Regions from separate parts of the Massilia phyllosphaerae genome, predicted to be linked through region 3. Evidence: predicted binding sites of a transcription regulator. Region 3 holds the regulator's gene; each other region holds the start of a gene.
The links. The regulator sigma-54, encoded in region 3, starts transcription at its own class of promoters, with help from an activator protein. The targets are predictions, from matches to a motif close to TGGCANGNAANCTGCTTT.
Positions count from the first base shown of each region.

Region 1: U1H99_RS13765 (PEP-CTERM sorting domain-containing protein) is a predicted target of sigma-54. The motif match lies at 1,679-1,696, and genes of this name have one in related genera.
Region 2: U1H99_RS05340 (outer envelope protein) is a predicted target of sigma-54. The motif match lies at 1,300-1,317, and genes of this name have one in related genera.

Region 1 is NZ_JAXSQX010000003.1:263,597-266,925, reverse strand. Features, by position in the region: gene U1H99_RS13770 (right-handed parallel beta-helix repeat-containing protein) at 1-1,137, opposite strand, end outside; gene U1H99_RS13765 (PEP-CTERM sorting domain-containing protein) at 1,739-2,386, shown strand; gene U1H99_RS13760 (ArnT family glycosyltransferase) at 2,602-3,329, shown strand, end outside.
Region 2 is NZ_JAXSQX010000001.1:1,203,093-1,206,421, reverse strand. Features, by position in the region: gene U1H99_RS05350 (ABC transporter ATP-binding protein) at 1-57, opposite strand, end outside; gene U1H99_RS05345 (GntR family transcriptional regulator) at 311-1,108, shown strand; gene U1H99_RS05340 (outer envelope protein) at 1,433-2,290, shown strand; gene U1H99_RS05335 (BMP family ABC transporter substrate-binding protein) at 2,348-3,329, shown strand, end outside.
Region 3 is NZ_JAXSQX010000008.1:237,484-240,812, reverse strand. Features, by position in the region: gene lptB (LPS export ABC transporter ATP-binding protein) at 1-676, shown strand, start outside; gene U1H99_RS26190 (RNA polymerase factor sigma-54) at 679-2,178, shown strand; gene hpf (ribosome hibernation-promoting factor, HPF/YfiA family) at 2,248-2,610, shown strand; gene U1H99_RS26180 (enoyl-CoA hydratase/isomerase family protein) at 2,716-3,329, shown strand, end outside.

The DNA.
Region 1 (3,329 bases), on a different contig from region 3:
CGAGGCCACGTGCTGGTATTGCGCGATCGGGGCCAGCACGAAGCCGGTCGGTGCGGTACCGGGGGCCGAGGCGGCATTGATCATCGGCGAACCGGCGGCTGGATGCAGGTCGTAGGTGGCGCGGTTGACGAAGGCTGGCGTGGCGGCGCTGTAGTTGGTCCTGAGGGTCGCGTTACCCTGGCTGGTCACGCTGCCGGCACCCGCAAATACGTTGTTCTGAATCAGGGCAGGGGTGCCGACACCGGAACCGATCATCACGAAGGTGCCCGAACCGGCATCGTTCAGGAAGGTATTGTTGACCACGTACAGGTCCTTGCCCGGGTTGCTCGCGCCTTCCTCGCCATAGGCCAGGATGTTCGGGTTGCTGTTGGCGGCCGGCTGCTCGATCACGTTGCCGATGACGTACGAGGTGCCGGCGTTGGGCAGGTCGACTTCGTAGCTCGGGCTGCCCGCTGCGGTGCTGCTGGTCTGGCCCGGCGCGGTGCTGGAGAAGCGGTTGTTGTAGATCGCGTTGACCTGGGCGCGCGACTTCAGGTTGTGGCCGACGTTGGCGTCGTGCGAATAGCTGTAGCGGAAGGTGAGGCTGCGGACGTTGCCGATATACAGGTTGTGGCTATAGCCGTCGCCGAAACCGTTGTGGCCGAATTCGCTGTACTCGATCAGGATATCGCTGGCGGTATTGGCGCCGCTCAGGATGCCGTTTTCGTTATCGTGCAGGAAGCTCTGGCGCAGCGTAAAACCGGTGCCTTCCAGGCGCAGTGCGGCGCCGTTCTGGTCCGGCACGCGGGCACCGTACATTTCCACGTTGTCGATGGTGATGTTGTTGCCGCCGACCACCCAGATCGCCTTGCCCATGGCATTGGCGCCGTTGGCATCGATCATCGGACGGCCATTGACGCCGCGGATGATCAGGTTATTGCGGGAAATGCCACAGACATCGCCCTTGTAAATATTGTTGCCGCTGATTTCGATGGTGTCGCCATCGCGAGCGGCATTGAAGGCCGCGCAAGGGGCGGAATACTGTTTGCCGGGACCGACCGACAGGGTCGCGGCGGATGCGCCGGTTGCCGCCAGCAGCGAGACCACCAGGGCAGGGGCCAGGCGGGCGGCGATGGAGCCGGTATTGCGCTGTTGCATGTCGTTTCCTCGTAAATGAAAATTCTTTTGAGCAGTTATTCCTGCTGGAAAGAATAGAGCTTACGAGATTTGAGAAATGCGGTTTGTAAGTATTTGTAACCAGAAATTAGGTAATGAATAACTATAAAATTCTTGCAATTGAGTTGATATACAGGCAACGTCAAGCAAATTGTTCCGTGAATATCAAGCAAACTAAAATTTTTTCCTACAGAAACTATTAGAGAAAGCAAGAATGGTTTTTATAGCGCACCAGCAAGGTGCGCAATGATAACTGCCTTGAAATTCCTTCTATATAAGGTAATTTAAATTTTTCAGCGAAACTTTATTCGTTGTTGTTTGTAGGTATCGGCTGGTGTTGATGAATAGAGAATACATATTACTAATGACCGTAAAAACTAATATAAATATTCTATTTTTATAAAAATATACCTAAAGTTTTTGTTGATTTTATACCGATAGAGACGTCGAGATTCTTTACAAGGAAAATTTGGAATGCGCTAAAGAGAAAAATAAGTTATTGATAAAGAACAGATTTCTTTGCTGGAATGAAAATTGCTTATGTTCTTGACATTATTTATAATTTTTCATCTGGGAGAAGTATGTGAAAAAAATATTCATTTCATTGATGTTACTTGCTGCATCCTTTGCGGTAGCAGGTACTGCATCTGCAATCGTTCTTACCGGTTCTACGTACAGCGTCTATCTTGAAGGCGAAACCAGCGGCAATGCCTCGCTCCCGGTCAGCGTCTTCGACAATACGCCGGCGACATTTACGCGCGCTGGCCTGGTGGTAACGACGAGCGAATCCGATACCATGCTGAGCAGTGGGGACAATCGGATCAGCCTCAACCTAAGTGCAGACGGCGACCTGTTTCCCGTCTTTAATGAAGGTGCCTATCTCGGCGTCGGCACCTTTGGCGACGTGATCGATCTGGTTTCTGCAGTCACCTTGTACGACGTGCGCGTGACCCTGCGCGACCTGCTCGGCAAGGTGCTGTTCGTTTCGGACAACCTGACCGACATCGACCCGACCATCCAGACCCAGCCTTGGGACGGCAGCCTGCCGACGCCCGCGACCAGCTTGTTTATCAGCGAAATCGGTGGGCAGGGCCTCTCCAACATCACCTTCGATTTCTATGTGCGACGTGAGGCCCACAGCGATGTGCCGGAACCGGGCAGCATGCTGCTGTGCGGCGCCGGCCTGCTGGCGGCTTGCTCTGTGCGCCGCCGCCGTCAATCCCGGATGTGATCCAGCGGCCGGAGACGTACGCCCCGGCTGCCAGCCTTGCTTGTGCCTGCGGCCGTCGGATGACGGCCGCATTGCTGTCCGCCACACCATCTCCTCATGTTCAACATCGTGCCGCAGCCCCAAATACAACAGAATTCGGTACGAATGTATAAAAATTACAAATCCGTATAAAATTTGATTTGAAGCATTATTAATTGTCCATCTCGACCTCCTGAATGCAAGCTCTTACCAAGAGGCCATCGGCTTCCTTCCTGTTCCTGGCTTATCTGGCCGCCGTCGCCGTCGGGACGTTTGCCATGGTCCTCGCCAAGGCTTATCAATCGGGTTTTTCCGGCGCAGATGAACCTTCCCACTTCCTCAACGGCTATTTCATCGCGCAGTACCTGAGTACTCACCTGGGCGCCAATCCGATGGCGGCCGCGGCCGATTTCTATGTCCACTATCCGAAGATTTCGATAGGCCATTGGCCGCCCGCCTATTACGGTTTCCTGGGACTGCTGTTCATGGTGCTGCCGCCGACGATGCCGGTGGTCTTCGCGCTGAATGTGTTGCTGGCCGCGCTGCCGGCGGTCGGCATCGCCGCCGCGCTGGCCCTGCTGGCCGATCGCCGCGCCGCCATCGTCGGCGTGCTGGTGTATGCCCTGACGCCGCTGGTGCTCGAGGGCCATGCGATGTTCATGGTCGACCAGCCGCTGGCCGCCTGCCTGGTGGCCGCCACCGCCTTGTGGATCGCCTATGCGGCGGCCCCAGGCTGGGGCAAGGCGATCGGCTTTGCGCTGCTGGCTGCGCTGGCCGTGCTCATGAAGGGCAATGGCTGGCTGGTCGTGTTCATTCCGGTATTTCATATCGCGCTGACCGCCAACTGGAAGCAGCTGCTGTCCATCAAACTGTACGTGGCCGCCGCGCTGATGGCGCTGCTGGTGGTGCCGTGGTACGTGCTGAC
Region 2 (3,329 bases), on a different contig from region 3:
GAGCAACTGCAGGCGCGGCTCGACACGTTGTACTTCTGTGTTCAAGGGATGCTCCATCGTGGTGGACTCGACATGCAAGCATTGCAAGGTCCGTGCCATGGACGCCTATTCACAGTGATTTGCATCCACGCTGTACGGAATCTTGTATACAAAACGCACCAGCCCGAGTCGACAAGATCACCAGGAACGGGCATCCACGCGCCAATATTGCGCACAGACACTCTTTTCCCCTTTGTCAAAGCTGAGCACGATTCCTGCTACATCCACCGGACACGCGGCGGAACCCCTGCCGCGACACCCGGAGATCGACATGACACGACACACCGCTGCGCCACGCCCACAAGGCGGACGCCAGCCGGCCGCGCCCGCATCCAAGTCTGCAGCCACATCGGCATCCACATCGGCGGCCGCTTCAGCAGCCACACCGGCCAAGCGCGGCATCACCGCCATCGACCTGCGCATCTACCGCGCCGTGGTCAGCGCCGTGATGAGCCACCGCCTGCCGCCCGGTACCCGCCTGGGCGAAGCCGATTTCTGCGAGCTGTACCAGGTCAGCCGCACCACGGTGCGCAAGGCCCTGCAGCGCCTCGCGCACGACCACATCATCGAATTGCGGCCCAACCGCGGCGCCGTGGTGGCCTCGCCCTCTCCTAGGGAAGCGCGCGACGTGTTCGCCGCGCGCCGCGCGCTGGAACGCGAGATCGTGCCGCTGGTGGTCAGCAACGCCACCCCGGCCTCGCTGCGCGCGATCCGCGCCGCGCTGGAAGCGGAAGAGCAGGCGCGCCACAGCGGCGACCGCGCCGGCTGGATCCGCCTGGGCGGCGAATTCCACCTGTTGCTGGCGGAACTGTCGGGCAACGCGGTGCTGCAGCGCTTCATGGGGGAACTGGTGTCGCGCTGCTCGCTGATCATCGCCTTGTATGAAACACCGGGCGCGCCGATGTGCGGCAACGACGAGCATGGCGACCTGCTGGCGCTGATCGAACAAGGCAAGGCCGAGCAGGCGGTGGCGCTGATCGAACACCACCTGCTCGAGATCGAAGCGCGCTTGCAGCTGGCTGCGCCGGAACGCAAGGTCAACCTGGCCGAAGCCCTGGCCGGTTGCTGAGACGCGCTATGTCCCTGGACAGATTGGATACAACCCGCCGTTCGATTGGATGCACTTGCACCACGACAGCGCGCATGGCGACGAATGCAGGGCATGCGGCGGGCGTTGGTGGTGCGCCGCATCAAGGCAAGAGGCGATGCGGCGCAAGCCGCCAGAGTGCAGGCACGCTGCGCGGTACGGGCTCCGCGGTCTGGCCCGCTATTTGCTAACCAGACAAGCTGAAGATTGCATGCAACCCGCACCCGGATTGCATGCGATCGAATGCCGCCGTGTTTCGTGTCTCGCCATACCTATATCTATTACACCAATCTGAAAGGGACCTGCATGAAGCCTCACCCGTTTGCCCGCACCGCCCTGGCCGCCCTGCTCGCCACCGGCGCCGTCGCCGCCCACGCCGCCGACTGGAGCGACACCTCGCTCAGCTACCGCTACGGCACCAAGTTCGCCGAGCCCTACAACAGCGACGACATCAGCAAGCACGTCGTCAACTTCAGCCACGTCAGCGGCTACAAATACGGCAAGAATTTCTTCAGCGTCGACTTCCTGCTGTCGGACGAGAACGACCCGTCGGCGGTGGGCGCGGACAGCGGCGCGCACGAGGCGTATGCGGTGTACCGCAACACCGTCGACCTGGGCAAGGTGACCGGCGCCAACCTGGCCTTCGGTCCGGTGCGCGGCGTCGGCGCGACCTTCGGCTTCGACGTCAACAGCAAGACCGACGCCGGCTACAACTCCAAGAAGCGCATGCTGGTGCTCGGTCCGACCCTGATGTTCGACGTGCCGGGCTTCCTCGACGTCGGCCTGTACGCCCTGCACGAGAGCAATGCGCCCTTCAACGGCTTCACCCAGACCTCGACCTCGCGCTACACCTACGACACCCACGCCATGCTGAGCGCGGCCTGGGGCATCCCCTTCGACTTCGGCATCCCGCTCTCCTTCGAAGGCTATGCCAACTACATCGGCACCAAGGGCCGGAACGAATTCGGCGGCCCGACCGCGGTCGAGATCAACGTCGACATGCAGCTGATGGTCGACCTGAGCCCTGCGGTCGGCGCGGCCAAGAACACCTTCAAGCTGGGCATCGAATACCAGTACTGGAAGAACAAGTTCGGCAACCCGTCGAAGACCGTGCCCGGCGCCACCGCCAGGACGCCCATGGTGCGCGCCGAATACCACTTCTGAGCCGCTTCCGAGCATCCGCATCCCGATTACGTACCTTCAACCTGAAAGAGGAACACCATGAATCGTCGCACGCTGTTCGCCCTGGCCGCCGTCGCCGCCTTGTCCGTCACCGCCGGCCTGCCCGCGCACGCGGCCGACCCGCTGAAGGTCGCCTTCGTCTACGTCGGCCCGGTCGGCGACGCCGGCTGGACCTATGCCCACGAGCAGGGCCGCCTGGCGCTGGAAAAGTCGATGGCCGGGAAGGTCAAGACGACCTACGTCGAGAACGTGCCGGAAGGCGCGGACGCCGAACGCGTGATCCGCAAGCTGGCCGCCGACGGCAACAAGCTGATCTTCACCACCTCGTTCGGCTTCATGAACCCGACCGAGAAGGTCGCCAAGGCCTTCCCCAGCGTGATCTTCGAGCACGCCACCGGCTTCAAGACGTCCAAGAACATGGGTGTGTACGAATCGCGCCAGTACGAAGGCACCTACCTGCAGGGCGTGATCGCCGCCAAGATGAGCAAGAGCGGCACGATCGGCTTCGTCGGCTCGTTCGCGGTGCCGGAAGTGCTGCGCAACATCAACGCCTATACGCTGGGCGCGCAGAGCGTGAACCCGAAGATCAAGACCAAGGTCGTGTGGATCAACAGCTGGTACGACCCGGCCAAGGAGCGCCAGGCCGCCGAGACCCTGATCGCCCAGGGCGCCGACGTGCTGACCCAGAACACCGACTCGCCGGCCACGCTGCAGGTGGCCCAGGAAAAGGGCAAGTTCGCCTTCGGATGGGATTCCGACATGGCGCGCTTCGCGCCCAAGGCCCACCTGACCGCCAGCACCAACTACTGGGGCGATTTCTATACCAAGACCGCGCAGGCCGTCATGGCCGGCACCTGGAAGACCGGCGAGGTGCGCGGCGGTTTGAACGAGGGCATGGTCAGGATGTCGCCGCTGAACGCCGCGATTCCGGCCGACGTCGCCAAGCTGTTCGAGCAGAAGAAGGCCGACATCGTCGCCGGCAAGCTCAAGCCCTTCCAGGGGCCGATCAAGGACCAGTCGG
Region 3 (3,329 bases):
CGTCTCGCTGCAGGTCGCCTGCGGCGAAGTGGTCGGCCTGCTGGGGCCGAACGGCGCCGGCAAGACCACCTCGTTCTACATGATCGTCGGCCTGGTGCCCTCGGACGCCGGCAGCATCGACATCAACGGCAACGACGTCACCGGCCTGCCGATCCACCGCCGCGCCTTGCTCGGCCTGTCCTACCTGCCGCAGGAAGCCTCGGTGTTCCGCAAGCTGACGGTCGAGGAAAACATCCGCGCCGTGCTGGAACTGCAGCGCGAGAACGGCAAGGCCTTGTCCAAGGCGCGCATCACCGAGCGCCTGAACGAACTGCTGGCCGAACTGCAGATCGAGAAGCTGCGCGAGAACCCGGCGCTGTCGCTGTCGGGCGGCGAGCGGCGCCGCGTCGAGATCGCGCGCGCGCTGGCGACCAACCCGCGCTTCGTGCTGCTCGACGAACCGTTCGCCGGCGTCGATCCGATCGCGGTGATCGAGATCCAGCGCATCGTGCGCTTCCTGAAGGAGCGCGGCATCGGCGTCCTGATCACGGACCACAACGTGCGCGAGACGCTCGGTATCTGCGACCGCGCTTACATCATCAACCAGGGCGCGGTGCTCGCATCCGGACGCCCCGACGATATCATCGCCAATGAATCGGTCCGCCGCGTCTACCTGGGTGAACATTTCCGGATGTAGTCATGAAACAGACGCTGCAACTCAAGACATCACAGCACCTTGCACTGACCCCGCAGCTGCAGCAGTCGATCCGGCTGCTGCAGCTGTCCACCCTCGAACTGCACCAGGAGATCGAGCAGGTCCTGAGCGATAACCCGCTGCTCGAGCGGCTCGACGATCCGCTCGACCGTTCGGTACGCCTGCTGGCCGACGGCGCCATCAACCACAATGCCGCCACGCCGGGCGAGGCTCCGGCGCCAGGCCAGACCGCGAATGGGGAAGAGGGCAACGGCAGCGGCAGCGGCAGCGGCAGCGAAGGCGACGCGCCGGAAGGCGGCGCAGAAGACGGGGGCGGCGGCGACGGCGATGGCGGCGACTGGGGCGAGCCCGGCCGCGGCAGCGGCGGCGACGACGAAGATGGCCGCCCGCAGCTGGAAGCCAGCCCGGTCACCCTGCGCGAACACTTGATGGAACAGGTGCGCATGACCTGCAGCGCGGCGCGCGACTGTGCGCTGGTCGAGCTGGTGGTCGACGCGCTCGACGACAACGGCTACCTCGAAGAAGCGCTGGACGACATCTACGCGCGCCTGCCGGAAGAGCTGGAAATCGAATTCGACGAGCTGCGCACCGCGCTGGCGATGGTGCAGAGCATGGACCCGCCGGGCGTGGGGGCGCGCAGCGCGGCCGAGTGCCTGGCGCTGCAGATCCGCCGCATGCCGGGCGTGCCGCTGGTCACGCGGCGCATGGCGCTGACCATCGTCGAAAAGTATCTCACCTGGTTCGCGCAGCGCGAATTCAACAAGCTGAAAAAAGCGCTCGACTGCGACGACGAAGACTTGCGCGAAGCCCAGGCCGTCATCCGCCAGTGCAATCCGCACCCGGGCGCGGCCTTCGCTTCCGACGTGTCGGACTATGTGGTGCCGGACGTGATCGTGCGCCGCGCCAAGGACGGCTGGAGCGTGCAGCTGAACCCCGAAGTGATGCCGCGCCTGCGCGTCAACACCCTGTACGCGCAGGCGCTCAAGCAGGGCAAATCGGAGACCCAGCTGGGCGCGCAACTGCAGGAAGCGAAGTGGCTCATCAAGAACATGCGCCAGCGTTTCGACACCATCCTGCGCGTGGCCCAGGCCATCGTCGACCGCCAGCGCAACTTCTTCTCGCACGGCGCGGTTGCCATGCGGCCCCTTGTTTTACGCGAGATAGCTGATACACTAGGTCTACACGAGAGCACAATCTCTCGCGTAACAACGCAGAAATACATGCTGACACCGCACGGCATGTTCGAGCTGAAGTACTTTTTTGGGAGCCACGTGGCGACCGAAGCAGGGGGCGAAGCCTCCTCGACGGCGATTCGTGCGCTCATCGTGCAACTCACAGGAGCCGAAGACCCCAAGAATCCATTATCCGATAGCAAGATCGCGGAAATGCTGGGGGAACAGGGAATGGTCATTGCGCGCCGTACGGTCGCAAAGTATCGCGAAGCGTTAAAAATCCCGCCCGTCAGCCTCCGCAAATCTCTGTAACAGCAGCTGTCCGCTGCGCGCACTTTTTATCAGCGTTCGGACAGCCGCGCATTTTCAGGAGGAGTGTGTATGAATCTCACCATCAGTGGTCATCATCTCGATGTCACCCCGGCCATCCGTGAATACGTGCAGAACAAGCTGGAACGCATTACCCGCCATTTCGATCAAGTGATCGACTCCCACGTCATCCTCTGCATCGACAATCTTACCCAGAAAGACAAACGCCAGAAGGCCGAGATCAACCTGCGTGTTGCCGGCAAGATCCTCCATATCACGAGCGCCGCGCATGACCTGTATGCCGCGATCGACATGTTGATGGACCGCCTCGACCGCCAGGTCGTCAAATACAAACAGATGCTGCAAAATCACAGTCACACCGCGCTCAAGCGCCTGACTGAAGAAGGAGGAGACGAGGCTCCGGCCACGGCATAGACTGCCGGCTGAAGCACCGTAGACTAAGGGCGCATGGGGCGCCCTTTTTGCTTCTTGGCGCGCTCTGCACGTTACAATGTTATTTTAAAATCCATAAAAAATAACATGAGTGACACCGTGGAGACCCGGATCGCCAATGGCACCGGCATCATTACCCTGAACCGGCCGAAAGCCCTGAATTCGCTGTCGCTCGACATGGTGCGGGCATTGACCGACGCGCTGCTGGCCTGGCGCGACGAACCTGCCGTGGCGGCGGTGCTCATCCGCAGCAGCAGCGAAAAAGCCCTGTGCGCCGGCGGCGACATCCGCTTCTTTCACCAGGTCGGGCAGCTTCCGCCGCAGGGCGGCAGCGCGCTGCTCGAGGATTTCTTCACCGAAGAATACGCGCTGAATCACCTGATTCATTTCTATCCGAAACCGTATATTGCGCTGATGGACGGCGTGGTGATGGGCGGCGGCATGGGCATTTCCCAGGGCGGCCCGGAGTGCGCGCTGCGCATCGTGACCGAGCGCACGAAAATGGCGATGCCCGAAGTAAACATCGGCATGTTCCCCGATGTCGGCGGCAGCCATTTCCTGTCGCACGCGCCGGGGCGGCTGGGCTGGTACCTCGGCCTGACCGGCGCCACCATCGGCGCCGCCGACGCGCTCTACGTGGGTCTGGCCGACGTGTTCGTCCCGTCGGCGCAGCTGCCGGCCCTGGATGCGCTGCTGGCGTC